2 regions of the Cereibacter sediminicola genome follow, and region 2 is predicted to be linked to the other one. Evidence: riboswitches for the same ligand, from Rfam matches in the RefSeq annotation. Region 2 holds a riboswitch; the other holds the start of a gene.
What was found. Region 2 has a riboswitch for thiamine pyrophosphate ahead of thiB (thiamine ABC transporter substrate binding subunit). Riboswitches for the same ligand answer to the same signal wherever they lie in the genome.
Positions count from the first base shown of each region.

Region 1: it holds a riboswitch for thiamine pyrophosphate, as region 2 does, so the genes downstream of both, thiM (hydroxyethylthiazole kinase) here and thiB (thiamine ABC transporter substrate binding subunit) in region 2, are expected to answer to the same signal.

Region 1 is NZ_VDEK01000012.1:54,787-69,560, reverse strand. It holds gene FG154_RS10270 (sensor histidine kinase) at 1-1,562, shown strand, start outside; gene FG154_RS10265 (ABC transporter permease) at 1,572-2,288, opposite strand; gene FG154_RS10260 (ABC transporter ATP-binding protein) at 2,285-2,965, opposite strand; gene FG154_RS10255 (ABC transporter substrate-binding protein) at 2,965-3,894, opposite strand; gene thiD (bifunctional hydroxymethylpyrimidine kinase/phosphomethylpyrimidine kinase) at 3,891-4,694, opposite strand; gene thiE (thiamine phosphate synthase) at 4,691-5,302, opposite strand; gene thiM (hydroxyethylthiazole kinase) at 5,299-6,087, opposite strand; TPP riboswitch at 6,135-6,232, opposite strand; gene FG154_RS10235 (transglycosylase SLT domain-containing protein) at 6,356-6,808, opposite strand; gene FG154_RS10230 (inositol monophosphatase family protein) at 6,805-7,599, opposite strand; gene galE (UDP-glucose 4-epimerase GalE) at 7,610-8,596, opposite strand; gene FG154_RS10220 (UDP-glucose dehydrogenase family protein) at 8,601-9,914, opposite strand; gene FG154_RS10215 (DMT family transporter) at 9,976-10,893, opposite strand; gene FG154_RS10210 (YebC/PmpR family DNA-binding transcriptional regulator) at 11,049-11,795, opposite strand; gene FG154_RS10205 (SLC13 family permease) at 11,871-13,649, opposite strand; gene FG154_RS10200 (TIGR00282 family metallophosphoesterase) at 13,753-14,562, opposite strand; gene FG154_RS10195 (ligase-associated DNA damage response DEXH box helicase) at 14,648-14,774, shown strand, end outside.
Region 2 is NZ_VDEK01000005.1:6,335-21,108, reverse strand. It holds gene FG154_RS05090 (DMT family transporter) at 1-673, shown strand, start outside; gene aroC (chorismate synthase) at 670-1,776, opposite strand; TPP riboswitch at 1,890-1,989, shown strand; gene thiB (thiamine ABC transporter substrate binding subunit) at 2,024-3,007, shown strand; gene FG154_RS05075 (thiamine/thiamine pyrophosphate ABC transporter permease ThiP) at 2,983-4,497, shown strand; gene FG154_RS05070 (thiamine ABC transporter ATP-binding protein) at 4,484-5,179, shown strand; gene petC (cytochrome c1) at 5,243-6,103, opposite strand; gene petB (cytochrome b) at 6,121-7,458, opposite strand; gene petA (ubiquinol-cytochrome c reductase iron-sulfur subunit) at 7,469-8,032, opposite strand; gene FG154_RS05050 (glutathione S-transferase) at 8,353-8,961, opposite strand; gene FG154_RS05045 (hypothetical protein) at 8,965-9,261, opposite strand; gene ykgO (type B 50S ribosomal protein L36) at 9,436-9,561, opposite strand; tRNA gene FG154_RS05035 (tRNA-Val) at 9,632-9,706, opposite strand; gene FG154_RS05030 (N-formylglutamate amidohydrolase) at 9,849-10,709, shown strand; gene FG154_RS05025 (DNA polymerase IV) at 10,710-11,963, opposite strand; gene FG154_RS05020 (SPFH domain-containing protein) at 12,090-12,971, shown strand; gene FG154_RS05015 (NfeD family protein) at 12,968-13,237, shown strand; gene FG154_RS05010 (hypothetical protein) at 13,375-13,713, shown strand; gene pyrF (orotidine-5'-phosphate decarboxylase) at 13,717-14,415, opposite strand; gene FG154_RS05000 (ROK family protein) at 14,520-14,774, shown strand, end outside.

The DNA of each region.
Region 1 (14,774 bases), on a different contig from region 2:
ACGTCCTGATGGGCCGGATCGGCACCGCGACGGCCATGCCGCCGACGGGCACGGTGGTGCTCTGGCCGGCGAATGCCGTCCTGCTGGCGGGGCTTCTCGTCAGCATCCCGCGACACTGGCCCTTCCTGCTGGCCGCGGGCGTGCTGGGCGAAGTCATAGCCGGCTGGGACACGCTGAGCCTGCCCTGGGCGCTGGCCTTCGGCGTGGTCAACGGCTTCGAGGCGACGCTCGCCGCGGCCCTTCTGCGTCGCCTCACCAACGGCCCCGTGCGGATCGACGGGCTGGCGGCCTTCGTCCGCTACGTCCTGATCGCTCCGTTCGCGGCTTCGGCCCTGGCCGCGACAGGAGGCGCGCTGATCATCAAGCTCCGCTTCCCCGAGATCGGCTACCTGCATTACTGGCGGGTCTTCTGGCTGGGCGACGCGCTTGGCCTGCTTCTGGTCGGGACCACCCTCCTCGTCTGGCTCGCCCCGCGCGAGCGCCCGCGCATGCCGCCCCGGTTGTGGCTGCTCGAGGCGTTGGTGCTGGCGGGCGGCCTCATCGCCGGCGCGGTCCTGTCGCTGCGCGTCGCGCACGATCTGGACCATCTTTATCTGCTTTTTCCGTTGCTGGTCTGGGCGGCCCTGCGCTTCCGCATCGAGGGCGCGACGCTCGCCGTCCTTGCGGTGACGGGCATCGCGATCCGGGCCATGCTCGACGGGCTCGGCCCCTTCACGGATCTGGCAGGAGTGGACCGGGTGATTGCGATGCAATTGCTGATCGCCGTCGTCGCGCTCTCGACCTTCATCCTGGCGGTCTCCGCCGACGAGCGGCGGCAGGTCACGCAGAACCTGAGGCGTTCGGTCCGCGAACTCCAGCAGGCCCGCGCGGATCTCGAGAGGGTGAACGCCGATCTCGACGGGATCGTGACCGAGCGCACCCGCGCGCTCCGCAGCACCCTCGAGCGCAACGAGATGCTGCTGCGCGAGGTGCACCACCGGGTGAAGAACAACCTCCAGCTGATCTCGAGCCTCGTGGCGCTGCAACGGCGCGGCGTGACAGAGCCCGCCATGCGCGAGCGGATGATCCGCATCCAGGGCCAGATCGGCGCCATCGCCCGGACCTACGACCTGCTTCACCGGCTGGGGGCGAGCGAACAGGTGGATTTCGGCCCCTTCGTCCCCGCGCTGTGCGAGGCGATCGAGGAAAGCGAGGGCGGCCGCGCGCAGGTGACGCCCGATCTTCAGGGCAGCGCGGAGGTGACGGCCGACAGCGCCATTGCCCTCTCGCTCGCCCTGAACGAGCTGGTGACGAACGCGCTCAAGCACGGCGGGCCCGAGCCGGAGGTTCGGGTGAGCTGCCGCCGCGAGGGAGCCGAACTGGTGCTGACGGTCGAGGACGACGGGCCGGGCCTTGGCGAGGGATTCGACCTGATGGCGCAGCCGGGCTTTGGCGTGCGGATGGTGGCAAGCCTGATCGGCCAGGTGAACGGAACGATCCGCACGCTGCCCGCGCAGCGCGGCGCGGCGATCGAGATCCGGGTGCCGGCGATGGGCGGGACCGCGCCGCCCGGCCCGGTCTGACCGGCCCGCTCAGAGGCCCGCGCGTCTCAGCCCGGCATCGGTGACGGCCCGCAGGGACAGCGTCATCGCCGCCAGCACGGCCAGCGCCGCGAACATGAGGTCCGTCTTCATCCGCGCATTCGCCAGCAGCATCAGATGGCCGAGCCCGGCCGAGGAGCCGACCCATTCGCCGATCACGGCCCCGATCGGGGCATAGACGGCCGCGATCCGCAGGGCCGCCGCCAGATGCGGCAGCGCATGCGGCAGCCTCAGCCACATCAGTTCCCGCCAGCGCGGCGCCCGCGCCAGCCGCGCCAGATCGAGCGCCGCCTCGGGGGTCGCGCGCAGCCCGTCATGCAGCGCCGAAGCAACCGGGAAGAAGGTGATGAGCACCACGACCGCGACCTTCGACCCCATCCCGTAGCCGAGCCACAGCGTCAGGATCGGCGCCAGCGCAAAGACCGGAAGCGCCTGGCTGATGACGAGAAGCGGCCGGAGGATCTGCCCGAGCCGATCCGAAAGCGCCGTGGCAAGGCCCGCGGCCAGACCCGTCAGCACCCCCAGCCCGAGCCCCAGGCCGATCTCGGCCGCCGTCGTCGCGGCGTTCTGCGCAAGCATCCCCCGGTTCGCCACCATCGCCTGCAGCACCGCCACCGGCCCCGGCAGGATGAAGGGCGGCACCGCGGTGAGGCTCACCACCGCCTGCCAGAGCGCCAGCAGCGCGATCCCCGCCAGCACGGCCCTCATGCCGCGAGCCGCGCCATCAGCCGCTCGGCCTCGGCCGCCAGCGCAGGCAGCGGCCGCGGCACCGGCCCCTGCGGCAGCGTCACCGGGCGGAGCATGCCGCCCTCGAGCAGCCAGACCCGATCGCCCATCCGCAGGGCCTCCATCGGATCATGCGTGACCATCAGCACCGCCGCACCGGAAAGCCGCTCCAGCGCCAGATCCTGCATCCGCCGCCGCGTGCCCGCATCGAGGGCCGAGAAGGGCTCGTCCAGCAGCGCAAGGGGCGCCTCCTCCATCAGCGCGCGGGCCAGGGCCACCCGTTGCCGCTGCCCGCCCGAGAGGCTCGGGGGCCGCCGCGCCTCCTGTCCCCCCAGCCCGACCAGATCCAGAAGTTCGCGCGCCCGCGCGGCATCGGCCGACGCACCCGACAGCCTGCGCCCGAGCAGCACGTTCGCAAGAAGGCTCGACCGCTCCTGCAGGAGATCGCGCTGCGCCATCCAGGCGATCCGCCGCGGGGCCCTCACCTGTCCCTCGAACTCTGCGCCCGTGGGCAGGCCCGCCACGAGCCGCAGGATCGTGCTCTTGCCCGCGCCGCTCGCGCCGAGCAGGCAGGTCCAACCCGGCGCCAGCGGCAGGGCGATGTCGCGAAACAGCACCCGGCCGCCGATCCGGGCCGAGCCCTCGATCCCGAACCCCATCAGGGGGCCGACAGATCGACCGCCACGTCGGCCACCGCGGGCGCCTCCGCGATCAGGCCCACCTCGGCCATGTAGCGCCCGAAGCCGGCATAGCGGTCGGCGTCAAGCGCCATCGGCCGGGCCGCGAAATGGGGCAGCGTGTCGCCCCATGCGGCGGCGTTCAGTTCATCATCCACCTCGGCCGACCAGCCGCGGAAGACCTCCCACGCCTCGTCGGGATGGTCCGCGATCCAGCCGGCCGCCCGCTCGGTCACCTTCAAGAAGGCGGCCACGGCGTCGCGGTCCATCCGGTCGGGGTTGGCCACATAGATCAGCTCGTCATAGGCGGGCACGCCATTCTCTTCGGGCAGGAAGCATCGGCCCTCCTGTCCCGCGGCGGCGATCTGGTGCAGCTCGAAGTTGCGGAAGGCCCCCGCCACCGCATCGACCTGCCCGCTGGCCAGCGCAGGGGTCAGCGCGAAGTTGACGTTCACGAACCCGACCTCCGCGGGCTCCACCCCGTTCGTGCGCAGCATCGTGTGCAGCAGCGCCTCCTCGATCCCGGCGACCGAGAAGCCGACCTTGCGCCCCTTCAGATCGGCCAGCCCCTGCACCGGGCCATCGGCCGTCGCCATGACGCAATAGAGCGGGCTTTCGACCAGCGTCCCTACCCGCACGAGGGGCAGCCCCTCGGCATGTTGCAGGTAGAGCTGCGGCTGATAGGTGATCGCAAGATCGACCTGACCCGAGGCCGCCATCTTCGGCGGATCGGCCGGATCGGCCGGGGCCACGATCTCGACCTCGAGGCCCGCCTCGCCGAACCAGCCCTGCCGCTCGGCGACGATGATGGGCCCGTGATCGGGGTTCACGAACCAGTCGAGCGCGATGGTCAGCGGCTGCGCCACGGCGGGCGCAGGCAGAAGCAGGGCAAGCAGGGCGGCGCGTTTCATTCGGGGCTCCTCAGCATGAAGAAGTGATCGGTCGGCCCGTGGCCGCTGCCGACGGACAGGGCATCGGCCCCGGCGATGGCGCGCGAGACGTAGGCCTTGGCGGCCCGGCAGGCGGCGAGTGCCTCGCCCGACAGGGCGAGATGCGTGGCGAGCGCCGACGACAGGGTGCAGCCCGTTCCGTGCGTGTTCCGCGTATCGGTGCGGGGCGCCACCAGCCATTCCATCCTGTCCCGGTCGAGAAACAGGTCGGGGCAGTCCTCGCCCGCCAGATGGCCACCCTTGAGCAGCACCGCCCCCGGCCCCAGCGCCAGCAGCGCCCGCGCCTGACGCTCCATGCCCGCCCGGTCCGAAACCTCGGCCTCGCCCAGCAGGTCCGCCGCCTCGGGCAGGTTCGGGGTGACGATCCGCGCCAGCGGCAACAGACGCTCGCGCAGAGCCGCCACCGCCTCGGCCGCAAGCAGCCGGTCGCCTCCCTTGGCCACCATCACCGGATCGAGGACGACCGGCGCCCCCTGCCCGGCCAGCTCGGCCGCCACCGCTTCGGTGACGGCCGCCGTTCCCAGCATGCCGATCTTGATCGCATCGGTGCGCACATCGGTCAGGACCGCGCGAATCTGCGCCGTGACGAAGGCGGGCGCGACCAGCTCGACCCCCGTCACCCCGCGCGTGTTCTGCGCCGTGAGCGCGGTCAGCACCGCCATCCCGTAGCCGCCGTTTGCGCCGATCGCCTTGAGGTCGGCCTGTATGCCCGCGCCGCCCGACGGGTCCGAGCCCGCGATGGAGAGGATGTTGGGGATCATGCGCGCCTCCATTCCTCGGCCAGCGCGCGCGCGGCCGCCTCGGGGTCCGCGGCCGAGCCGATGGCCGACACCACCGCCAGTCCGTCCGCGCCCGCCGCCTTCACCGCCCGCGCATCGCCCGCGCCAAGCCCGCCGATCGCCACGGCCGGCACCGGCGCCGCCGCGACCAGCCGCGCCAGCCCGTCAAACCCGATGGGCGGCGCATGATCGGGCTTGGAGGCCGTCGCCCGCACCGGCCCCACGCCCACGTAATCCACGATCCCCAGCGGCAGGGCCTGCAGATGCCCGGGCGCCTCGACCGACAGGCCAAGGAGCCGGTCCGGCCCGATCCGCCGCCGCGCCTCCTCGATGCCGAGGTCGCCCTGCCCCACATGAAGGCCCGCCGCACCCGCCGCCAGCACGACCTCGACCCGGTCGTTCACGATCAGCGGCACGCCGAAAGGCTCCAGCGCCGCGACCAGCCGCCGGGCCAGCGGGACAAGCTCGGCGTCGCTCCTGTGCTTGTCGCGCAGCTGGACCAGCGTGGCCCCGCCGCGCACCGCCGCGACCGCCAGCGCCTCGGAGTTCGCGGCACCGTCGGGCGTCACGAAATAGAGCGTGAGGTTCATGCCGCCTCCAGCTTCGCGCCGCGGTCGAGGTCATCGGGCGTCATCGCATGAAGCGCGTCGAGGAAGGCCACCTGGAAGCTGCCCGGCCCCGAGGCCCGGCGCGCGGCCTCCTCACCCGCAAGGCCGAAGAAGGCAAGCCCCGCGGCGGTGGCCTCGAAGGCGGGCTGGCCCGCCGCAAAGGCCCCGACGATGCCGGTCAGGGAGCAGCCGAGCGCGGTGACCTTCGGCATCAGCGCATGTCCGTTGCCGCACCGGATGCCCCGGCGGCCGTCGGTGACGAAATCCACCGGGCCCGTCACCGCCACCACGGCGCCCGACCCTTCGGCCAGACGCTGCGCGGCGGCCTCGGCGGCCGCCACCGTGTCGGCGCTGTCGGCGCCCTTGCCCCGCGCTTCGGCGCCGGCGAGGGCGAGGATCTCCGAGGCGTTGCCGCGGATGATGGCGGGCTTCAACGCCAGAAGCCGCGCCCCGAGGTCGCGCCGAAAGGCCGTGGCCCCCACCGCCACCGGATCGAGCACCCAGGGCCGCCCGGCCGCGACGGCGCCGCGCGCCGCGGCCTCCATCCCCTCGACCCAGCGCGGGCTGGGCGTGCCGAGGTTGATGGTCAGCACCTGCGCGATGGCGGCGAACTCGCCCGATTCCTCGGCGTCATGCACCATCGCGGGCGAGGCGCCCGCAGCCAGCAGCACGTTGGCCATTACGTTCATGGCAACGAAGTTGGTGATGCATTGCACCAGCGGCGCCGTGCTCCGCATGGTGTCGAGATAGGCTCCGCAGCGATCCATCTTGCTCCTTCCATGACGGAAGGAGACGAAATGACCCCAGGCGCAGGACCTGCAGCATCGCGACTTCCTCCGCCAGCATGACCTGGTTCAGGTTCGAAGGGTGCTTCTCAGCCCGGACATGTCCCGGACGCCCCTGTCACTGACCAAAGCCATACCGCGAGGCGAGCGCGCGGCGCAAGTCTCTTCGGGCGGGCGCGGTGGGGCCCCGGGCCGGGCATTTCACGAAGCGCGAATGGACCCGCGCTGCCGAAGGGCGCGGCCTGCCGGATCAGCGCAGGCCGGTTTCTTCGAGCAGCCCAAGTCGCTTGGCCTCGTAGTAATAGCCGTTGCGATACCACTGGATCGCGCGCTCTTCGTTGCCGCGCGCCACCAGCCACGCGCCGCGCAGATATTTGCCGCCGTAGGTCAGGTTCGTGCGCGCGTCGAGCAGGCTCTCGGCCCCGCCCTTGTGGCCCATGGTCTTCGCGGTCTGGGGATGGATCTGCATCAACCCCAGGTAGGGCCCGTTGCGCGCCGCCGGATTGTAGCCGCTTTCGCCCCGCACCACGCGGTGCATCAGCGACGGCGGAACCTGGTAGAGCTTGGCATAGTCGCTCACCATCCGCATCACCTCGGGCTGACCCGAGCCTTCGCCGCGCCCGTCTCTGGGCGTGGCGCCTCCGCCACAGCCCGCCAGCGCCAGCGCCGCCGCAAGAAGCGCGGCGGTCCTCATGACCTTCATCCTGCCTGTCCCTCTGCTGCCTTCACAACGGCTGTCAGATCTTCCCACACGTTCGGTGCGGCGACGAGCACCATGCCACCGCTTGCGTCCTCGGGGAAGGGGGAAGCGAGCCCTTGTGTTTCTTCGACCATCAGCATGGCCGCCAGACAGTCCCAGGGGTTCATGTGCGGCTCATAATAGCCGCCCAGCCGGCCCGCGGCGACCGAGGCCAGCATGATCGCGCCCGAGCCGTTGCGGTAGAACATCCCGCCGCGCCGCATCAGCTCGCGCACCAGCGCGGCCGCGAGGTCGGGCGACGTGCGATGGCTGGCCCCGAGGGCCACGTTGCAGTTGCCGATGCGCAGATCGGCGCGCGCATGCAGCCGCTCGCCGTTGAGGAAGGCCCCGCCCCCCCGCCGGGCGGTGAAGGTCTCGCGCGCGAGCGGATGCTCGACGACGCCCGCCACTGTCCGGCTGTCCTGCTGAAGCGCAAGGACCACGCACCAGTGCGGCAGACCGGCGAGGAAGGGTGCGGTCCCGTCGATCGGGTCGATCACCCAGGTGAAGCCGGATGTCCCCGCCTGCGCCCCGTGCTCTTCGCCCAGAAAACCGTCCTCGGGGAAGCGGTCCGAGATCCGGCGCCGGATCAGCGTCTCGACCTCGCGGTCGGCACGGCTCACGATATCCTGGGGGCTTGCCTTGGCCTCGACCGCGAGGCTCTCGCGCCGGGCGAAGAAGTCAAGCGCGAGGCGGCCGGCTTCCGCCGCCACTTCGCAGGCCAAGGCCAGGCGGTCTTCGACCGGATCGGTCACTCTCTCATCCTCACTGCTCAAAGCGCGGGGCCTGATGCCAGCGCCATGCGTCGGCGATCATGTGCGGCAGGGTGGACCGTTCGGGCTCCCATCCGAGTTCGCGCACGGCACGCTCCGACCCGCAGACAAGGGCGGCGGCATCGCCCGCCCGGCGATCGCCGAACACGATCGGCACCTCGCGGTTGGTGACGGCGCGCGACTGCTCGATCACCTCGCGCACCGAGAAGCCGCGCCCCGTGCCGAGGCAGAAGACCCGGCTGTTGCCGCCCTGAAGCAGCCGGTTCAGCCCCAGCACATGCGCCTGCGCCAGATCCATCACATGCACATAATCGCGGATGCAGGTTCCGTCGCGCGTAGGATAATCGGTGCCGAAGACGGTCAGCGCCGGCCGCTTTCCCGCCACCGCATCCAGCATCAGCGGAATGAGATGGGTCTCGGGCTCGTGCTGCTCGCCCACCTCGCCCTCGGGATCGGCGCCGGCCACGTTGAAATAGCGGAAGATCGTGTGGTTCAGCCCGAAGGAGGCGCCGAAATTAGCCAGCATCTCCTCGATCGCGCGCTTGGAGGCGCCATAGGCGTTGATCGGGCGCTGCGGCGTGTCTTCATCCAGCACCACGCCATCCTGATCGCCGTAGGTCGCGCAGGTGGAGGAGAAGACGAAGTTCTTCACGCCCTGCGCGACGGTCGCCTCGAGCAGGTTCAGCGCGCCGTTCACGTTCACCCGCCAGTAGGTCGCCGGATCGCGCATCGATTCGCCCACCAGCGACAGGGCCGCGAAATGCATCACCGCGACGGGCTTCCATTCCTCGAGGGCCGCGTCGATGCTGGCGCGGTCCATCAGGTCGCCGCGCGCGAGCGGGCCGAACCGGACCGCCTGTTCCCAGCCGGTCGAGAGGTTGTCGAACGTCACGGGCTCAAACCCGGCCCGCTTCAGCACCTTGCAGGCGTGCGAGCCGATGTAGCCCGCCCCGCCCGTCACCAGAACCCGATCACCCATCCACTCACCCCTCTGACCGGCCGACCGCGACATATTCCTTGAAGCCGGCGCGGGTCACTTCGGCCGGCGCATAGACATTGCGCAGGTCGGCCATCTTCGGCTCGGCCATGACGCGGGCCAGCCGCCCCAGATCGAGGGCCCGGAACTCGTTCCACTCGGTCAGGATCACCAGCGCCGAGGCACCCTCGGCCGCGGCATAGGCATCGTCCATCCAGCGCACGCCCGGCAGGAGATGCTCGCCCTCGCGCCGCCCTTCGGGATCGACCACCCGCACCTTCGCCCCCGCGCCGATCAGGGCAGGGACGATGGTCAGCGAGGGCGCGTCGCGCATGTCGTCGGTGTTGGGCTTGAAGGTCACGCCCAGCACCGTGATCACCTTGTCGCGGCACGAGCCTTCGCAGAGATCCTCGATCTTCTCGATCATCCGGCGCTTGATCTCGTCATTGACCTTGATGACGGTCTCGACGATCTGGATCGGCGAGGCATGCTCCTGCCCCATCCGGGCGAGCGCCCTGGTGTCCTTGGGAAAGCACGAGCCGCCATAGCCCGGTCCGGCATGGAGGAACTTGTTGCCGATCCGCCCGTCGAGGCCCATCCCCTTCGAGACGGCCTTGATGTCGGCCCCCACCCGCTCGCACAGCGCGGCGATCTCGTTGATGAAGGTGATCTTGGTCGCGAGGAAGGCGTTCGCGGCGTATTTGATCATCTCGGCGCTCTCGAGGCCGGTGTAGACCACGGGGAAGTCGCGCAGGAACAGCGGGCGGTAGATGTCGGCCATGACCTGCTTTGCTCGCTCGGACTCCAGCCCCACCACCACACGGTCGGGACGCATGAAATCGTCGATGGCGGCCCCTTCGCGCAGGAACTCGGGGTTCGAGGCCACGTCGAAATCGGCGGCCGGATTGGCCGCCCGGATCACCTCGGCCACCTTGCGGTTGGTGCCGATCGGCACGGTCGATTTGGTCACGACCACCGCGTAATGCTCGAGCGTGTGGGCGATCTCTTCGGCCGCGGCCATGACATAGGTGAGGTCGGCATGCCCGTCGCCGCGCCGCGTCGGCGTGCCCACGGCGATGAACACCGCCTCGGCGCCGCGCATCGCCTCGGCCAGATCGAGCGTGAAGGACAGCCGCCCCGCCGCCACGTTGCGCGCCATCAGCGTCTCGAGCCCCGGCTCGAAGATCGGCACCTTGCCGTCCTTCAGCTTGGCGATCTTCGCCGGGTCCTTGTCGACGCAGACGACCTCATGTCCGAAGTCCGAGAAGCAGACCCCGGATACAAGGCCCACATAGCCCGTGCCGATCATCGCGATCTTCATGGAAGAAGCCGTCCTTTCCCTTGTGCGGCCTGTCTGTCAGCCGCATTCCAGACTGTCAATTTCAACCTAAGGTATCTTTCGCAACGGATGCATTCGCCCGCCGCTTCAGCACCGACTCGCGCCAGGTGATGTAGGTGATGGCCGAGATGATGATCCCGCCTCCCAGAAGCACGAAGGGGTCGATGCGTTCCCCGAAGGCTAGCGCCCCGAGCAACGTGGCCCAGACAAGTTGCAGGAAGGTGACGGGTTGCGTCACCGTCAGCGGGGCCGCGGCAAAGGCGCGGGTCATGCAGTAATGGCCGAGCGTGGCGAACACGGCCACGAGCGCAAGCCACAGAAGCTGCGTCGCGCTCACCGGCACCCAGACGAGCAGCGCAAAGGGCATCAGGCCCAGCGTCACCGTCAGCGACAGCATCGCCACGATCGCCCCCGCCCCCGCCACGTCCGACAGCCTGCGGGCCAGCAGGTAGCTGACGGCGAAGAACGAGGCCGCACCGAGCTGCGACAGGTGCCCCAGCGACAGCTCGCGCAGGCCGGGCCGGAGCACGATCAGCGCCCCCACCAGCGCCACGGCCACCGCCAGAACCCGCCGGAGCGCCAGCCGCTCGGCGAAGAAGAGCGCAGCCCCCAGCGTCACCAGAACCGGGTTCAGGTAGCCGATGGCCGTCACCTCGGCGACCGGGATGCGGGCCATGGCGTAGAACCAGAAGATCACGGCAAAGGTGTGCACGAGGCCGCGCAGGGAATAGACCTTCAGCGCGCCGGGCGGAAAGCCGCCCCGCAGCAGCGGGATCAGCGTCGGCAGCAGGAACAGCACGCCGAAGGCGAAGCGGAGGAAGGCCCCCTGAGCCGCCGGAATGTCCGTGCCCAGATAGCGGACGATGCCCGTCACCGCCACGAAGCTGAGGCCGGAGGCCAGCATCCAGAGCACGCCTTCCAGCGTGCGGGTCCGGCTCGCATCTGCGGGGAAGGCGCTCATGGCCGGCAATCAACCCGATCTGCCGGGGCATCGCAAGGGCAGATCATCAAGAAGCCGCGCGGGCTTCGGCAAAGGCCGGACCGTTGCGCACCCCACACCGGCACACGAGCCCCCCGCAAGACCTGCGGAGGGCGGCGTCTTTCGCGCAGCCCGCCTCAGGCGTCGAGCTTCGCCGCGACATCCTCGGGGATGTCGAAGTTTGCGGTCACGGTCTGCACGTCGTCATCCTCTTCCAGCGCATCGATCAGCTTCATCAGCTTCTGCGCGGTTTCCAGATCGACGTTCGTGCGGTTCTGCGGCTTCCAGACGAGCTTGGCCTCCTCGCTCTCGCCCAGCACCTTTTCCAGCGCCTCGGACACTTCGTTGAGGCTCGTATCGCCGCAATAGATCCAGTGGCCGTCCTCGTCGGATTCGACGTCATCGGCCCCGGCCTCGATCGCGGCCATCATCACCGTGTCGGCATCGCCGGCGGCGGGCTTGTAGGTGATCTCGCCCACCCGGTCGAACATGAAGCTGACCGAGCCGGTGGTGCCGAGGTTGCCGCCAAACTTGGTGAAGTAGCTGCGCACGTTCGAGGCGGTGCGGTTCACGTTGTCGGTCATCGTCTCGACGATGATCGCGATGCCGTTCGGGCCATAGCCCTCGTAGCGGATCTCCGAGTAATCCTCGGCATCGCCGCCCTGCGACTTCTTGATCGCGCGCTCGATCACGTCCTTGGGCATCGAGACGGCCTTGGCCGCCTTCACCGCCAGCCGCAGGCGCGGGTTCTTGTCGGGGTCGGGATCACCCATCTTGGCGGCGACGGTGATCTCCTTCGCCAGCTTCGAGAACATCTTCGAGCGCAGCTTGTCCTGCTTGCCCTTGCGATGCTGGATGTTCGCCCATTTGGAATGGCCCGCCATGACCCTCTCCGATCCTTTGATACCGGGCGCCTATAGCCCAGCGCCCGCCCCCCCCGCAAGCCTTGGCAACCTGCGTCAGAAGGGGAAGAACACCGGGATCAGCAGGCTCATCGCCACCATCATCAGGATGTTGAGCGGCAGGCCGATGCGCAGGAAGTCGGTGAACCGGTAGCCGCCGGGACCATAGACCAGCGTGTTGGTCTGGTAGCCGATGGGGGTGGCGAAGCTGGCCGAGGCGCCGAACATCACCGCCACGACGAACGGCCGCGGATCCACCCCGAGCGAGGCCGCCAGCCCGATCACGATGGGCGTCAGGATCACGGCCACGGCGTTGTTGCTGACCACCTCGGTCAGGAACGAGGTCAGGGCATAGACCACGAACACCAGCAGGAACGGAGGCAGACCCTGCATCAGCGGCGCGACCGCGCCCACGATCATCCCCACCGCGCCGGAATGTTCGAGCCCCGCCCCGACCGCCAGCATCCCGAAGATCAGCGCAAGAAGCCGCCCCTCAATGTAGCCGAAGGCCTCGTCGGCATCGATGCAGCGCGTCACCAGCACCACCGCCACGCCGATCATCGCCAGAACAGCGATCGGCGCCACGTTCAGCGCCGACAGCAGCACCACCGCCGCCAGCACCGCCATCACCACGGGCGCCCGGCTGCGGCGGTAGGCACGGTCGGACGGCTGGGCGATGTCCACCACCTGCATCTCGCTGGCCAGCCGCTCGATGTCCTGCTGCGCCCCTTCCAGAAGCAGGGTGTCGCCCACCTGCACCACGAGATCGTCGAGCTGCCGGCCGATGTTCTGGTTGCGCCGGTGCGCCGCCAGCACATAGACGCCGTAGCGCCGCCGAAGCCGCATCGCGCCGAGCGACCGGCCCACCATGAAGCAGCCCGGCGTGATCAGCACCTCGACCACCTGCGTCTGGACCGAGGACAGCTTGTCCACCAGCCGCAGTTCCTTGTTCGATTGCAGGCTGAGGACCTCGGACATGGGGGTGCGCAGCACGACCCGGTCGCCCGCCTCCAGCACCGCCTCGCCGAGATTGCGCCGAAGCGAGGCGTCGCCGCGCAGCACGTCGATCACCCGCAGGCTCTCGCGCTTGAAGATGTCCACCTCCTCGACCTTGCGGCCGATCAGCGCCGAATCCTCCGGCACGGCCACCTCGGTGAAGAACTTCATCCGCGTCCGGTCCGAGAGCAGCATCCCCATGCTGTCCCTGTCGGGCAGCAGGCGCGGCGCAAAGAACCACAGGTAGCAGAGGCCGATCAGCGCCATCGCGATCCCGAGCGGCGTGATCTCGAAGATCGAGAAGGGCTCGAGCCCCGAGCCGCGCGCGACGCCATCCACCAGCAGGTTGGTCGAGGTGCCGATCAGCGTGATCGTCCCGCCGAAGATCGAGAGATAGCTCAGCGGGATCATTACCTTGGAGGGCGAGATCTTCATCTGCCGCGCGATCTGCATGAAGACCGGGATCATCACCACGACGATCGGCGTGTTGTTCATGAAGGCCGACATGCCGATGATCACCAGCGACAGCAGGCCCAGCGTCCGCAGCGGCCGCTCGGCCGCGTGGCGGGTGGCCAGCTGCGTCACCGCATCCAGCGTTCCGGTTCGGACAAGGGCCCCCACGATGATGAAGAGCGCGGTGATCGTCCAGGGCGCGGGGTTCGAGAGAACCTTCAGCAGATCGTCCTGCGGCAGGATGCCCACCGCCAGCATCAGCGCCCCGCCCGCGATGGCCGTCACCTCAACCGGGTAGGTCTCGCGGACAAAGAGCACCAGCATCCCGGCGAGGATCGCCAGCGCCGTCCATGCCTGCATCGGTTCCGAAAGTTCGAGACCGAACATCATCTCTCCTGTTGAAGTCTGCTCGCCTGCATACGCTGTGACCGCGGACAAGCAAAGCCGGCGTGCGACCGCCTGTCATGTCCCGTCGTGACGACGGGCAGCCTCAGGGCCGCGACTCCTGCAACCGGCCGCCCAGCCGGACAGGCACGACCCGCTGGGCGAGGCCCGTGCGGTCGTCCGTCTCGACATAGACGCCCGACAGGGTGGCGGGCCCCGAGGCGGGCTCGAACCGGCCCTTAGGCATCTGGGTGATGAAGCGGCGCAGCGGCTCGGACTTTTCCATGCCGATCACGGAATCATAGTCCCCGCACATGCCCGCGTCGCTGAGGAAGGCGGTGCCGCCCCGCAGGATCTGCGCATCCGCTGTCGGCACATGGGTGTGCGTTCCCACGACGAGGCTCGCCCGTCCGTCGCACCAGTGGCCCATCGCCATCTTCTCGCTGGTGGCCTCGCAGTGGATGTCGAGGATCGTGGCCTGCACCGCGCCGCCCAGCGGCGAGCCCTTCAGCACCCCGTCCACGGCCGAGAAGGGATCGTCGAAGGGCCGCTTCATGAAGACCTGACCCAGCGCCTGCAGCACCAGCACCTTGCGCCCGCCGACGGTGAAGATCCGCGCGCCCTTGCCCGGCGCTGTCCGGGCGTAGTTCAGCGGCCGCACGATGCGCGGCTCGGTCTCGATGAACTGGAGCATTTCCTTCTGGTCGAAGGCATGGTCGCCCAGCGTGACGCAGTCCGCCCCGGATGCCAGCAGCTTCTTCGCATGGTCGGCGGTGATGCCCGCCCCGCTGGAGGCGTTCTCGCCGTTGACGACGACGAAATCGAGCCCCCATTCCGTGCGCAGCGCCGGCAGCCGTTCCGCCACCGCCGAGCGCCCCGCACGCCCCATCACATCGCCAAGAAAGAGAAGCCTCATGGCGGCAGCGTTAGGGCGCGGGCGTGCCAAGAGCAAGAGGATTCCGCCCCTTCCCGCCCCCGCCCCTGCGCCCTATCCTTTGCGCATGAGCCTCCTGCCGCCGTTCCTTGCGCCCTTTTTCGCCGCCCGTGGCTGGACGCTGCATCCGCATCAGGAAGAGATGCTGGCCGGCGCGGACGCGCCCGCGCTGCTCCTTGTGGCGCCCACCGGCG
Region 2 (14,774 bases):
CTTTGGCCTGTGCCAGAACGCGCTCTACCTCGGGCTCAACTTCGTCGCGATGCGCTGGGTCAGCGCCAGCTTTGCCGCCATCGTGGCCTCGATCATGCCGCTGCTGGTGGCGCTGGCGGGCTGGATCTTCCTGCACGAGAGGCTGCGGCCGCTGACGGCGCTGGGGCTGCTTGCCGGAATGACGGGCGTGGTGCTGATCATGGGCACGCGGCTTTCGGGTGGCGAGGACGGGCTCGGCTTCCTCCTCTGCGTCGTGGGCGTGATCGCCCTGACGGCGGCGACGCTCACGGTGCGGGTGGCCTCGTCGGGCGGCAACCTGCTGATCATCGTGGGGCTGCAGATGCTGGTGGGCTCGGCCGCGCTCGCCCCCGTGGCGCTAGCGGTCGAGAACCCCCTCGAGGTTTCCTGGAGTTTCAGCCTGCTTGCGGCCTTCGCCTACACGACCCTCGTGCCGGGGTTGCTCGCGACCTGGGTCTGGTTTCTCCTCGTGGGCCGGATCGGAGCGGTGCGGGCGGCCACCTTCCACTTCCTCAACCCGTTCTTCGGCGTGGCCGTCGCGGCGGTGCTTCTGGGCGAACGGATGGGGATCTGGGACGCGGTCGGCGTCGTCGTGATCGCCGCGGGCATCCTGGCCGTGCAGCTGTCGCGCGTGCCTGAGGCCGCCCGGCGCTAGGCTTCGCCGATCGGGCCGCGCAGGCCGCCGGTCTGGCCACGGTCGAGGAGCAGGTGGTCGAGCAGAACGCAGCCCATCATCGCCTCGCCCACCGGCACCGCGCGGATGCCCACGCAGGGATCATGCCGGCCCTTGGTCACAACCTCCACCTCGCGGCCGTCGGTCGTGATCGAGCGCCGCGGCGTCAGGATCGACGAGGTCGGCTTCACGGCAAAGCGCACCACCACATCCTGCCCCGTCGAGATGCCGCCGAGGATGCCGCCCGCGTGGTTCGAGAGGAACTCGGGGCCGTTCGGTCCCATGCGGATCTCGTCGGCGTTCTCGCTGCCGGTGAGGCAGGCCGCCGCCATCCCCTCGCCGATCTCGACGCCCTTCACGGCGTTGATCGTCATCATCGCCGCGGCAAGGTCGCTGTCGAGCTTGCCGTAGATCGGCGCGCCAAGCCCCGCAGGCACGCCCGAGGCGCGGATCTCGACGATGGCGCCCACGGAGTCATGCGCCTTGCGCAGCCCGTCGAGATAATCGGACCAGAGCGCGGCCGTATCCGGGTCGGGGCACCAGAAGGGGTTGCGCTCGATCTCGGCCCGGTCGAACCGGCTGCGGTCGATGGCGTGCGGGCCGATCTGCACCATGTAACCCTCGATCCGCAGATCCGGCACCAGCTCGGACAGCGCCGCCCGTGCGATCCCGCCGGCCGCCACCCGCGCCGCCGTCTCGCGCGCCGAGGACCGGCCGCCGCCGCGATAGTCGCGCAGCCCGTACTTCCAGTGGTAGGTGATGTCGGCATGGCCGGGGCGGAAGCTCTGGGCGATCTCGCCGTAATCCTTGGATCTCTGATCGGTGTTCTCGATCATGAGCTGGATCGGCGTGCCGGTCGAACGGCCCTCGAACGTGCCCGACAGGATCCGCACCGCGTCGGGCTCCTGCCGCTGGGTGGTGAAGCGGTTCTGCCCCGGCTTGCGCCGGTCCAGCCAGTGCTGGATCGCCTCGGGGTCGATGGCGATGCCGGGCGGGCAGCCGTCCACGGTCGCGCCGAGCGCGGGTCCGTGGCTTTCGCCCCAGGTGGTGACGCGGAAGATGTGGCCGAAGGTGTTGAAGCTCATGACGCCTGTTCCCGTTTGGGCCGAGCCATAGGCCAGATGCGGCCGCCGGGGAACCGGATTCTGGCGAAATGGGCGGCTTTCCTGTTGCGGCGGCAGGCCGCGTCGCTATGGTCGGGGGCACCTCGGGGTGCCTGCAAGGGCTGAGACGCGCGCTGCGAACCCGTTGAACCTGACCCGGTTAGGACCGGCGGAGGGAAGGTGCATGGCTCCTCATCCCGTTCCGCCCGCGTCGTGAGAGGAGGATGAGATGAAGTTTCCGATGCTTGCTGCGGGTTTCATGCTGACGGCCGGGGTGGCCGCGGCGGAGACCCCCGTGTTGACCGTGCTGACCTACGACAGCTTCACCTCGGAATGGGGCCCGGGCCCTGCCGTCGAGGCGGCGTTCGAGGAGATCTGCGGCTGCGACCTGCGCTTCGTGGCGGCGGGCGACGGCGCGGCGCTGCTGGCGCGCCTCCAGCTCGAGGGGGCGCGGAGTGAGGCCGACGTGGTGGTGGGTCTCGACACCAACCTCACGGCGGCGGCGGCGGCCACGGGGCTTTTTGCCCCGCATGGCGCGGCGGCCGAGGTCGATCTGCCGGTGGCATGGGACGATCCTCTGTTCCTGCCCTTCGACTGGGGCTGGTTCGCCTTCGTCCATGACCGCAAGATGGCCGAGGTGCCGGGCTCCTTCGAGGAGCTTGCCGCCTCGGATGCCCGGATCGTCATCCAGGACCCGCGCAGCTCGACCCCCGGCCTTGGCCTGCTGATGTGGGTGAAGGCGGCCTACGGCGATCGCGCGCCCGAGATATGGAGTGCGCTGGCCGACAACATCGTGACGGTGACGCCGGGATGGTCCGAGGCCTATGGCCTCTTCCTCGAGGGCGAGGCCGACATGGTGCTGAGCTACACGACCTCGCCCGCCTACCACCTGATCGCCGAAGAGGATGACAGCAAGGCCGCGGCGCCCTTCCGCGAGGGCCACTACCTGCAGGTCGAGGTGGCGGGCAAGCTCGCGGCCTCGGACCAGCCCGAGCTGGCCGACCGCTTCCTGGCCTTCCTGCTTGAAGAGCCGGTGCAGTCGGTGCTGCCCACGACCAACTGGATGTATCCCGCCAGGCTGCCGGCCGGCGGGCTGCCCGACGGGTTCGAGACGCTGGTCCGGCCGGAGGTGTCGCTGCTTCTGCCGGCCGATCAGGCCCTCTCGCTGCGGCCGGAGGCCCTCCGCGAATGGCAAGACGCGCTGGCGCGCTGATCGTTGCCGCGGCCCTTGCCGCGCTGACGCTGGGACCGCTCGCGCTGGTGATGGCGCGGGCGGGCGGCGGCGCGCTGGGGGCTGCCGACTGGGCCGCGCTGCGCTTCACGGTCCTTCAGGCGGCGCTTTCGTCCCTCGTGTCGGTGCTGCTCGCCGTTCCGGTGGCGCGGGCGCTGGCGCGGCGCAGCTTTCCGGGCCGCGGGCTGATGATCGCGCTGCTGGGCGCGCCCTTCCTGCTGCCGGTCATTGTGGCGGTGCTGGGGATCATCGCGGTCTTCGGCCGGGCGGGCCTGCTCAATCGTGGGTTCGAGGCTCTGGCGGTGGCGCCACTCTCGATCTACGGGCTGCATGGGGTGGTGTTGGCGCATGTCTTCTTCAACATGCCCTTTGCGGTTCGGCTGATCCTGCAGGGCTGGCTTTCCATTCCGTCCGAGCGGTTTCGCCTCGCGGCGGCGCTGGGGTTCGGCCCGGCCGACGTCGCGCGGCATCTCGAGCGGCCGATGCTGCGCGAGGTGCTGCCGGGCGTGGCGCTCGTGGTCTTCGTGATCTGCCTGTCAAGCTTTGCCGTCGCCCTGACGCTGGGCGGGGGTCCCCGGGCCACGACGGTCGAGCTTGCGATCTATCAGGCGCTCCGGTTCGAGTTCGACCTTGGGCGGGCGGCCTTGCTGGCCGCGCTGCAATTCACGATCTGCGGCGCGGCGGTGCTGGCCACGGGTGCCGTGGCCCTGCCCTCGGCCTTCGGCGCGGGCCTTGATCGTGCCGCCGTGCCCTTTGCGCCGCGTGGCTGGCGCCGAGTGGCGGACGCCCTCGTGTTGACAGCAGCGGCCGCCTTTCTTCTTCTGCCGATGGCCATGGTCGCGGCGCGCGGGCTGCCGGGGCTGTTGCAGCTGCCCCCGGAGGTCTGGGCGGCGGCGGGACGGTCGCTTTCGGTGGCGCTGCCTTCGGCCTTCCTGTCCGTCTCGGGGGCGTTGGTTCTGGCGCTGGCCTCTCCGCGATTCGGGCTGGTGGCGACCCTTCCGCTTGCGGCCTCGTCGCTCGTGCTCGGGACCGGGCTGTTCCTCGCCGTCCATCCGTTCCTGAATCCGACGCTGGTCGCGCTGCCGGTGACGATGCTGGTCTATGCGATCCTGTCGCTGCCCTTCGCCTACCGCATCCTCGCGCCCGAGGCCCGCGCGCTCGAGGCCGACTACGGGCGACTTGCTCAGGCGCTGGGGCTGCGCGGGCTGGCGCGGCTTCGCTGGCTGACGCTGCCCCGGCTGCGGCGGCCGCTGGGCTTTGCGCTGGGGGTTTCGGCGGCGCTGGCGATGGGGGATCTTGGGGTGATCGCGCTCTTTGCGGGGGAAGGCGGCGCCACGCTGCCGCTCCTCGTCCAGCGGCTGATGGGGGCCTACCGGCTCGAGCAGGCGGCGGGGGCGGCGCTTCTGCTCGTGCTGACGAGCTTTGCCCTGTTCTGGGTCTTTGACCGTGGAGGCCGCCATGCTGCATCTTGACCGGATGCGGGTGCGGCTCGGCAGCTTCACCCTGAGCGCGGACTGGCAGGCGGCCGCGGGCGAGCGTCTGGCCGTGATCGGCCCGTCGGGCGGGGGCAAGTCCACCCTGCTGATGGCGATCGCGGGCTTTGTTGCGCTGGCGGAGGGGAGGGTGCTCTGGCAGGGGCGTGATCTCGGGCCCATGGCGCCGGGCGACCGGCCGGTGAGCATTCTCTTTCAGGATCAGAACCTCTTCCCGCACCTCACGCTGCGCGAAAACCTGGGGCTCGGCCTGTCGCCGCGGCTGCGGCTGGGACGCCAGGACAGGGAGCGGATCGAGGCCGCGCTGGAGCGTGTCGGCCTGTCGGGGTTCGGGGATGCGCGGCCGGGGCGGCTGTCGGGCGGCCAGCAGGGCAGGGCGGCGCTGGCGCGCGCCCTCCTCCGGGCGCGACCGGTTCTGCTGCTCGACGAGCCCTTCGCCGCGCTCGGCCCCGCGCTCAAGTCCGAGATGCTGACGCTGGTGGCCGAGATCGCCGCCGAGACGCAGGCGACGGTGCTGATGGTGACCCATGATCCCGAGGATGCCCGCCGCTTTGCCGGGCGAACGGTGCTGGTGGCGGAGGGTGTCGCCCAGGCGCCGCGCGAGACCGACGCGCTCTTTGCCGATCCGCCGCCCGCGCTGCGGCAGTATCTCGGTACCTGATCCGGCCCTGGAAAAGCAGAAGGCCCCGCGCGAGCGGGGCCTTCGGGTCGATCCGCTGCGGGATCAGGCTTCGGTCTTCTTCTTGCCCTTCACGCCGGCCCAGAGCCGCTTGTTCGTCAGGTAGAGCAGGACGGACAGGACGGTCAGGAACATCACGGCGGTGAAGCCGGCCTGCTTGCGGGCCATCATCTTCGGCTCGGCCGTCCACATCAGGAAGGCCGAGACATCTTCGGCCATCGAATGGATGCTGGCATCGTGGCCGTCGGCATATTCGACCAGATCATCCATGAGCGGAGGCGGCATGGCGATCCAGCTGCCGGCCACGGTCTTGACGCCATTGGCATCCTTGCAGCTGTCCGGCACCGCGCCGTTCTGGAACACGCGGTTGTAGTAGTAGCCATCGGGTTCGTTGTCGATGGCGCACCGCGGCGGCTCATCCGGGTAGCCGGTGAGGATCGAGAACATGTACTCGGCCCCGCCCATCCCGTTGAAGAGCTGGCTGAGACCCGTGCCCATCGGGCCGTGGAAGCCCGCGCGCGACTTCGTCATCAGGCTGAGGTCGGGCGCGTTCTCAAGCTGCGAGACCGGGAAGTGGTCGGTCGGAGCGCCGTCGCGGTCCTCGCCGGTCTCGGCATCCACCACGGTGAACTGGGTGGCATAGGCCCGGACCTGGTCCTCGGGCAGCTCGGGGCCGCCCTTGTCTGAGAGGCTGCGGATCGGGACATACTTCAGCCCGTGGCAGGCCGAGCAGACCTCGGTATAGACCTGAAGGCCGCGCTGCAGCTGGTGCTGGTCGAAGGTGCCGAACGGGCCCTCGAACACGAAGTCCACATCCTCGATGTGGCCGGCGCCACCGGCCGCCATCGCGGCCCCGCCCGACAGGGCGAGCGCCGTGACGGCTGTGAGAGTGAGTTTCCGGATCATCGTCACTGTCCTTTCCCTTACTCGGCCACGACGGTTTTCGTGCCGCCGGTTTCCGGCGAGTAGTGGGCGTTGAAGTCTTCCTCGATGGTCGCGGGCGCGGCCAGCGGCTTCTCGATGGCGCCAAGGATCGGCAGGATCACCAGGAAGTAGGCGAACCAGTAGGTCGAGGCGATCAGCGAGATCCAGTCGTAGGGGAAGTCGGTCTGCTGCGCGCCGACCCAGGTGAGCACCACGAAGTCCACGACCAGAAGCCAGAAGTAGATCTTGAACATCGGGCGGTAGCGGCCCGACCGCACCGGCGAGGTGTCAAGCCACGGCACCAGCGCCATCACGAGGATCGCGCCGAACATCGCGAGCACGCCGAAGAACTTGGCGTCAACGATGCCGAAGGTCAGGAACTGGACGATCTGCACCACCCAGACGTCGGCGGTGAAGGCGCGCAGGATCGCGTAGAACGGCAGGAAGTACCATTCGGGCACGATATGCGCGGGCGTCGCGAGCGGGTTGGCCTCGATGTAGTTGTCGGGGTGGCCGAGGTAGTTCGGCATGAAGCCGACGATGGCGAAGAACACCAGCAGGACGACGGCGAGCGCGAAGAGGTCCTTGATGATGAAGTAGGGCCAGAAGGGAAGGGCGTCCTTCTGGGCTTCCGCCTTGGAGGTGCGGCGGACTTCGACGCCGGTCGGGTTGTTGTTGCCGGTGGCGTGGAAGGCCCAGACGTGGATCGCGACGAGAGCGACGATCACGAAGGGCAGCAGATAGTGCAGCGAGAAGAAGCGGTTGAGCGTCGCGTTGTCCACCGCCGGGCCGCCGAGCAGCCAGGTCTGGATCGGCGCGCCGATGCCCGGGATCGCGCCGAAGAGGCCGGTGATCACGGTGGCGCCCCAGAAGGACATCTGACCCCACGGAAGCACATAGCCCATGAAGGCCGTGGCCATCATCGCGAGGTAGATCAGCATGCCGACGATCCAGGTGATCTCGCGCGGGGCCTTGTAGCTGCCGTAGTAGAGACCGCGGAAGATGTGCAGATAGACGGCGATGAAGAACAGCGAGGCGCCGTTGGCATGCAGGTAGCGCAGCATGTGGCCGGCGTTCACGTTGCGCATGATGTGCTCGACCGAGGCAAAGGCCAGATCGACATGCGGGGTGTAGTGCATCGCGAGAATGATGCCGGTGACGATCTGCAGCACGAGGCAGAACACCAGCACGACACCCCAGATCCACATCCAGTTCAGGTTCTTGGGTGTGGGGATCATGATCGTGTCATAGGCCAGCGCCACGATCGGCAGCCGGCGGTGCAGCCACTTCTCGATGCCTGTCCGCGGCTCGTAGTGGTCGTGGGGGATTCCGGACATGGCTTGTTCCTTACCCGAGCTGGATGGTGGTTTCGTCGATGAACTGGGCGAGCGGGATCGGCAGGTTCTCGGGGGCCGGACCCTTGCGGATGCGGCCGGCGCTGTCGTAGTGCGAGCCGTGGCAGGGGCAGAACCAGCCGCCGAAGTCGCCCGAGGCGCCACCGATCGGCACGCAGCCGAGGTGCGTGCAGACCCCCCACATCACCAGCCACTCGCCCGCTTCGTCCAGCGTGCGGTTCTGGTCCGAGGCATCGGCCCCGCCGTCGATGTTGGCGTTGCGCGCGCTCTGATCAGGGAGTTGGCTCAGTTGCACCGCGCGGGCGGCCTCGATGTCGACCTCGGTGCGGCGGCGGATGAAGATCGGCTTCCCGAGGAACTTGACCGTAAGCTGGACGCCCGGATCGACGGCGCTGACATCGACGAAGATGGAGGCGAGAGCCTGCACGTCCGCCGACGGGTTCATCTGGTTGATCAGCGGCCAGACGGCGGCCCCGGTGGCCACCGCCCCGGCCCCGGCCGTGGCATAATACAGGAAATCCCTGCGGGTGCCTGCGTGATCTTCTGCGTTGGACACGAGAACTTCTCCCTTCCTCGGGCCGCTGCAGGCCCACAAGATGACCGGGCCGCGCAAACGCAGCCTTGCCTGTCGCCTTCTAATTCCCATGCGGCGTTGCGTCCAGCGGACAAACAGGCGCAGCGGACGTTTGAAAGCAGCTTTCGGTGCCGGTTTGGCGGCCACTTCCGGTGACCTGATGCTGCAAGAATCGTCACGAGTGCGTGAAGGTGAGGGCGATTCCGCAGAAGACGCCGGCTGGAAGTGGGCGGTGCCTCATCGGCCAGCCCGCCGCAGGACGAGGCCCGCCATTCGCGCTTCGCGAATGACCGGCCGGGGTCTCAGCCGACAGGCACGGTTGCGATCATGGAGGGGCGCTGGCTGAAGCCCGCTTCCCAGCCGGCCAGCGCCGGGTGGGCCTTGCGCCAGTTGCGCCCGGGGTGACGGAAGTCGAGATAGGCGAGCGCGCAGCCCATGGCGATCTGGCCGATGTCCAGCGGGCCGCAGAGCTGGCTCATCCAGCGCGCCTCGACGGCCTGAAGGCTGCGGGCGATCTTGCTCCATTGCCCTTCGATCCAGGGCTCGTGGCGCTTCTCCTCGGGCCGGGTGCGGATTTCATAGACCATCAGCACCGCCGCCTCGAGGATCCCGTCGGCCGTCGCCTCGAGGGTCAGCGCATCCCAGAGCCGGGGCGGCGACGGATAGAGACCCGCATTCGCGACCGAGTCGAGGTAGCGGCAGATCACCCGGCTGTCATAGAGGGCCGGCCCCTCCTCCCGCTCGAGCACCGGGATCTTGCCAAGCGGGTTCAAGGCGAGGGGCAGCGTCCCCGGATCCACGGGCGTGCCACCGGCCAGGACCCGCTCGACCTGATCGGCCAGCCCCGTCTCGTGCAGAACGACATCAACCTTGCGCACGAAGGGCGAGGTGGCGGACGCGTAGAGGCGCATGGATCACACTTTCCGTATGCGAAGCCTGCCGAGCCAGGCCGCGTCGATCTCGACGCCTCCGCCCGACCAGGTGAGGGTGCGGCGGAATCGCCCGGCGGCATTCGTCTGGCGCGTGTCCACCGAGGCGCGATCGGCAGGACGGTGAAGCGAGAGCCCCTCGCCCAGATCGTCGAGGGCGTCCTCGGCCCTCTGGTCGGTGCGACCCGGAAGGACGATGGTGCGGCGGGCGAGCCAGACGAGTCCGGCGACGGCACCGGCGCGCAGCGCGAAGGCGGCGACGGGAACGATGGGCAGGGGCATGGCGACCTCCTCTGTCGGCCCCCCGGATGGTAGGGCGGAGGTCCGCGTCTGGCAACCGCCCTGGCCCGAGAGGGTCCGTCCGCGGTCGGCGCGCGGGTGCACCCGGCCGGACATGAGAAGGCCGCCGCGGGATGGTCCCGGGCGGCCTTTCTGTCCCTCGAAGATCCGAAGCGATCAGCCCTGGCGGGCCTTGTAACGCTTCTGCGTCTTGTTGATCACATAGACGCGGCCCTTGCGGCGCACGACCTGGCAGTCGCGGTGGCGCAGCTTGAGCGAGCGGAGCGAGTTCGCAACCTTCATCTCTCTTCTCCCTTTCGCGGCGCGCGTGCGCCTTGAAAAAACGATGCCCCCGAACCGGGGGCGGCGAAAATGGTGGGCGGTACTGGGATCGAACCAGTGACCACTACGATGTCAACGTAGTGCTCTACCGCTGAGCTAACCGCCCACTCTGACCTCGGCCGTGTCATCCTTTGGAAGGATGGACGAAGCCGCGTCGGTGCGCTGGTCTATAAATAGAGTCGGCGGGGTGTTCAAGGGGTTTTGGAGGGCTAGAAAATGAAGCACTATCGGGCGGTGAAGGAACCCAGATGACCCCGGACGCCTATACGCTGATCCGCCCGGAAAGGCGCGACACATCCGTGATCTTTTCCTCGCCGCACAGCGGGCGGGACTATCCGGCCTCGCTGGTGGGGCGAACGATTCTCGACGAGCGGACGCTGCGTTCCTCGGAAGATGCCTTCGTGGACGAGCTTCTGGCCCCGGCGCCGCTGCTGGGGGCGCCGCTGCTGCTGGCCCGTGTTCCGCGCGCCTATGTGGACATGAATCGCGCCGCCGACGAGATGGATCCCGCGCTGATCGAGGGCATCTCGCGTGCGCCGCACAATCCGCGTGTCAGTTCGGGACTGGGGGTGATTCCGCGGGTCGTGGCCAACGGCCGGTCAATCTACCGCGGCAAGATGCCTCTCTCGGAAGCCGAGGCGCGCATCGCCCGCTACTGGACACCCTATCATCGGGCGCTGCGCGACCTGATCGAGGAGAGCCGCACCCTGTTCGACGAGGCGGTTCTCGTCGATTGCCACTCGATGCCGCACGAGGCGATCGAGACCCACGCCCGGCCCGGCCAGCCCACGCCCGAGGTCGTTCTGGGGGACCGTTTTGGCGCGGCCGCCTCGCGCGAGGTGGTGGACCGGATCGAGGAGGCCTTTGTCTCGGCAGGCCTGCGCGTCGTGCGCAACGCGCCCTTCGCCGGGGCCTACATCGCGCAGGCCTACGGCCGTCCCTCGCGCAACCAGCATGTCGTGCAGGTCGAGGTGGACCGCTCTCTCTACATGGACGAGATGCGCATCGAGCGCAGCGCGCGCTTTGCGGCCTTTGCCGAGCTGATGGCCACGGTCGTGTCCGAGATTGCCGGAGTGGGCCGGCCCGCGATGCCCCTGGCCGCCGAGTGATCAGCGCAGCGCCCGGCCCTTGATGATCGCGTCGCGGCCAAAGCGTGCCCGGATCGCATCTGTCGCCCGCTCGGCCGCCATGCGCTTGCCCGCGGTCGGATCGAGCAGGTCGCCCGTCAGGTCCTCCGCGGTTGCCCCGGCGAGGTCCGAGATGCCGACGCCGATCAGCCGGAACGGGCCCGCGATGCGGGCTGCATCGAACAGGGCGCGGGCCTCGCGGTAGATGCGGTCCGCCGACTGTGTGGGCCCGGCAAGCGCGTGCCGCCGCGTGACCAGCGCGAAGTCCGTCCGCTTCAGTTTCAGCGTGACCGTGCGGCCCGACAGGCCGCGCGCCTTGGCCCGGTCCGCGACCTGCTCGGACAGCCGCCACAGATGGCCGTCGAGGATCTCGGGATCGGCGGTGTCCTCGTGAAAGGTCGTCTCCTTCGAGATCGACTTCAGCGCATGGTCGGGGGCGACGCGGCGGCGGTCCTCGCCGCGGGCCAGATGCCAGAGCCGCTCGCCGGTCTGGCCGAAGCGCGCGACAAGGTCCGTCTTCTCCCAGCGCAGGAGGTCCGAGATGGTGCGGATCCCCGCACGCTCCAGCGCGCCCTGCGTGGCGGTTCCCACGCCCCAGATGATGCGCACCGGCTTTTCACGCAGGAAGTCGGCCGTCCCGGCCCGTCCGATCACCGAGAAGCCGCGCGGCTTGTCGAGATCCGAGGCGATCTTGGCGAGGAACTTGTTGTGCGACAGCCCGATCGACCCGGTGATGCCAAGCTCGGTCTCCATGCGGCGCAGGAGGCGGGCGAGCAGCACGGCCGGCGGGGCGCGGTGCAGCCGCTCGGTGCCCGACAGGTCGAGAAAGGCCTCGTCGAGCGAGAGCGGTTCGATGGCGGGGGTCAGCGTCTCCATCATGGCCCGGATCTGGCGCGAGACGCCTGCATAGACCTCCATCCGCGGCTTCACGACCTCCGCCTCGGGGCAGAGCTTGAGCGCCTGGAACATCGGCATCGCCGAGCGCACGCCCGAGATGCGCGCGATGTAGCAGCAGGTCGAGACGACGCCGCGGGTGCCTCCGCCCACGATCAACGGCCTGTCGCGCAAGGACGGATCGTCCCGCTTCTCGACGCTGGCGTAGAAGGCGTCGCAATCCATGTGCGCGATCGAGAGCGAGAAAAGCTCGGGATGTGCCGTCACCCGGGGCGAGCGGCAGGAGGGGCAGCGGGCGCCGCCGTCGAACAGGGCAAGGCAGTCGCGGCACAGGGCAGGCATGTCACGATCATACAGGCGCGCCGGCGGCGGCGGTAGATCGTCAGCCAGATCTTTACCTCTTTCCGCAATGCTTGCGCGGCCGAGGCCTTCCCGGCATCAAGGACTGCAGGCGATCAAGGAGCGAACATGGAACCCGCGGATTTCATCGGCGGAAACGCCGTCCTTCTGGCACTGGCGGCCTTCCTCATCCTCTGTGTCTTTCTGGGCGTGCGGATCGTGCCCCAGTCGCAAAAGCATGTGGTCGAGCGGTTCGGCCGACTGCGGGCGGTGCTGGGGCCCGGAATCAACTTCGTGGTGCCGTTCCTCGATGTGGTCGCTCACAAGATTTCGATCCTCGAACGGCAGTTGCCCAACGCCATGCAGGATGCGATCACCGCCGACAACGTGCTGGTGAAGGTCGAGACCTCCGTCTTCTACCGCATCACCGAGCCTGAAAAGACGGTGTACCGGATCCGCGACGTGGATGGGGCCATTGCCACGACCGTCGCCGGGATCGTCCGGTCCGAGATCGGCAAGCTCGAGCTTGATCAGGTCCAGTCGAATCGGGCGGACCTGATCTTCAAGGTGCGCGAGCAGGTGGCCGCCATGGTGGACGACTGGGGCATCGAGGTGACGCGGGCCGAGGTTCTCGATGTCAATCTCGACGACGCGACCCGCGCCGCGATGCTGCAGCAGCTGAACGCCGAGCGCGCGCGGCGCGCGCTGGTGACCGAGGCCGAGGGCCGCAAGCGCGCGGTGGAACTGAATGCCGACGCCGAACTTTATGCCGCCGAGCAGGAGGCCAAGGCGCGTCGCGTCCTCGCCGATGCCGAGGCCTACGCCACCGGCGTCATCGCCGTGGCGATCCGCGAGAACGGGCTTGAGGCTGCGCAGTATCAGGTGGCGTTGAAGCAGGTGGAGGCGCTGACCGCCGTGGGCAAGGGGGATGGCAAGCAGCTTGTCGTCGTGCCGGCATCGGCAATGGACGCGTTCGCGGATGCCTTCAAGATGCTCAAGGGGCGCGCATGATCTGGTCGGTCTGGTGGGCCTGGGTCGTGGCCGGGCTGCTCATCGGGATCGTGGAGATCCTGATTCCGGGCTTCGTCTTCCTGGGCTTCGCGGCCGGGGCGGTGGTGACGGGCGGGCTGATCTGGCTGGGGCTCGAGGCGGGGCTGCCGCTCCTTCTTGTCATCTTCGCGCTGGTGTCGCTGGGGGTCTGGCTCGCGATGCGCCGGATCTTCGGCCTGCCGCAAGCGTCGGTCAAGGTCTGGGACAGGGACATCAACGACAACTGACGATCGCGCCGAGGCGGGACGGGACTTCCGCCCTCCGCTTGGCGGGCTTCCGCTTTCGCCCCGCTTGTGGCCCGACACAAGGGAACCGCTCGCGGCGAGTTCTGTTCTCTTGCCAAGGAAACAGGAAGGAGGTTCTCATGTCTGACTATCGTCGCGACCCCGGCCCGACCCCCACCAACCGGACGCCGGGCGAGCGCCCTGTGGAGTCATCGAGCTCGCGGACCATGTGGTATGTGGTCGGCGCGATCGTCGTGCTGCTCCTGGTGCTGTGGTTCCTGTTCGGCGGTTCGAGCGCCAACAACAATGCCACGGTCGATACGCCGCCCGCGGCCACCACAACGACCACCGAGCCCGCGCCCGATGCCGCTGCGCCGCCGGCCGTTGCACCTGCCCCGGACGCGACCACGCCCGCACCCGATGCGGAGCCGGTCACTCCTGCGCCCGACGCGACCACCCCGGCCGCTCCTGCGCAATAAGGTTCAGCCGCGGGCCGGCAGCTCTGCCTGGACGGCAAGGGCGGCGGCCCGCGGATCCTCGGCTTGCCAGATCGGCCGGCCCACGACGATATGGTCGGCCCCGTCGAGAATGGCGCGGGCCGGCGTTGCCACGCGCTTCTGGTCGCCGAGGGCGGCCCCGGCTGGCCGCACGCCCGGCGTGACGATCAGCCGGCCCGCCGCCTGGGGCAGGGCCCGGATGGCGGCTGCTTCCTGAGGGCTGGCGATCACGCCATGCGCCCCGACCTCGAGGGCGCGCTGGGCGCGCTCGAGCGTGATCTCGGCCAGGTCTCCCGGCCGGATCATGTTCGCGTCCAGATCCGCCCGGTCGAGCGAGGTCAGCACCGTCACCGCGAGGATGCGCAGCCCGCTGCCCGCAGCGCCCTCGGCCGCTGCGCGCACCACCTGCGGATCGCCGTGGACGGTGAGAAAGTCGATGTCGTAGCGCGCAAAGCCTCGGACGGCGGCCTCGATGGTCGCGCCGATGTCGAAGAGCTTCATGTCGAGGAAGATGCGCTTGCCGTGCTCCTGCTTGAGCTCGTTGGCCAGCGCCAGCCCGCCTCCGGTCAGCATCCCCAGTCCGATCTTGTAGAACGAGACCGAATCCCCCAGCCGCTGGGCCAGATCCATCCCCTGCAGGACGTTGGGCAGGTCGAGTGCCACGATCAGGCGGTCGTCGGCCATGAAAAGCTCCTTTTCTCTCGGGGGTCGCGCGGTCATGCGGCTGAAGGGCGGACCTGTCAAGCCGGACCATTCCGTCCGCCGCGCGCGGCTGCTATCAGCCAGCCATGCTGATCGCCTTCGACATTGGCGGATCCCGCATCCGCGCCGCGCGGGTCTTTGCGCCCGATCACCTGGAGCCTCTGGGCGAACTGCCCATGCCGCCGAGCTTTCCCGGGTTCATCCGGGCGCTGGGGCAGCTGGTGCCACGCGCCTCGCGCGCCGTGGCGATCTCGATTGCAGGGGTGATCGATCCGGCAAGCGGGCGACTCACCTCGGCCAATCTGCCGGCGGTGAATGGCCGGCGGCTTGCGGGCGATCTG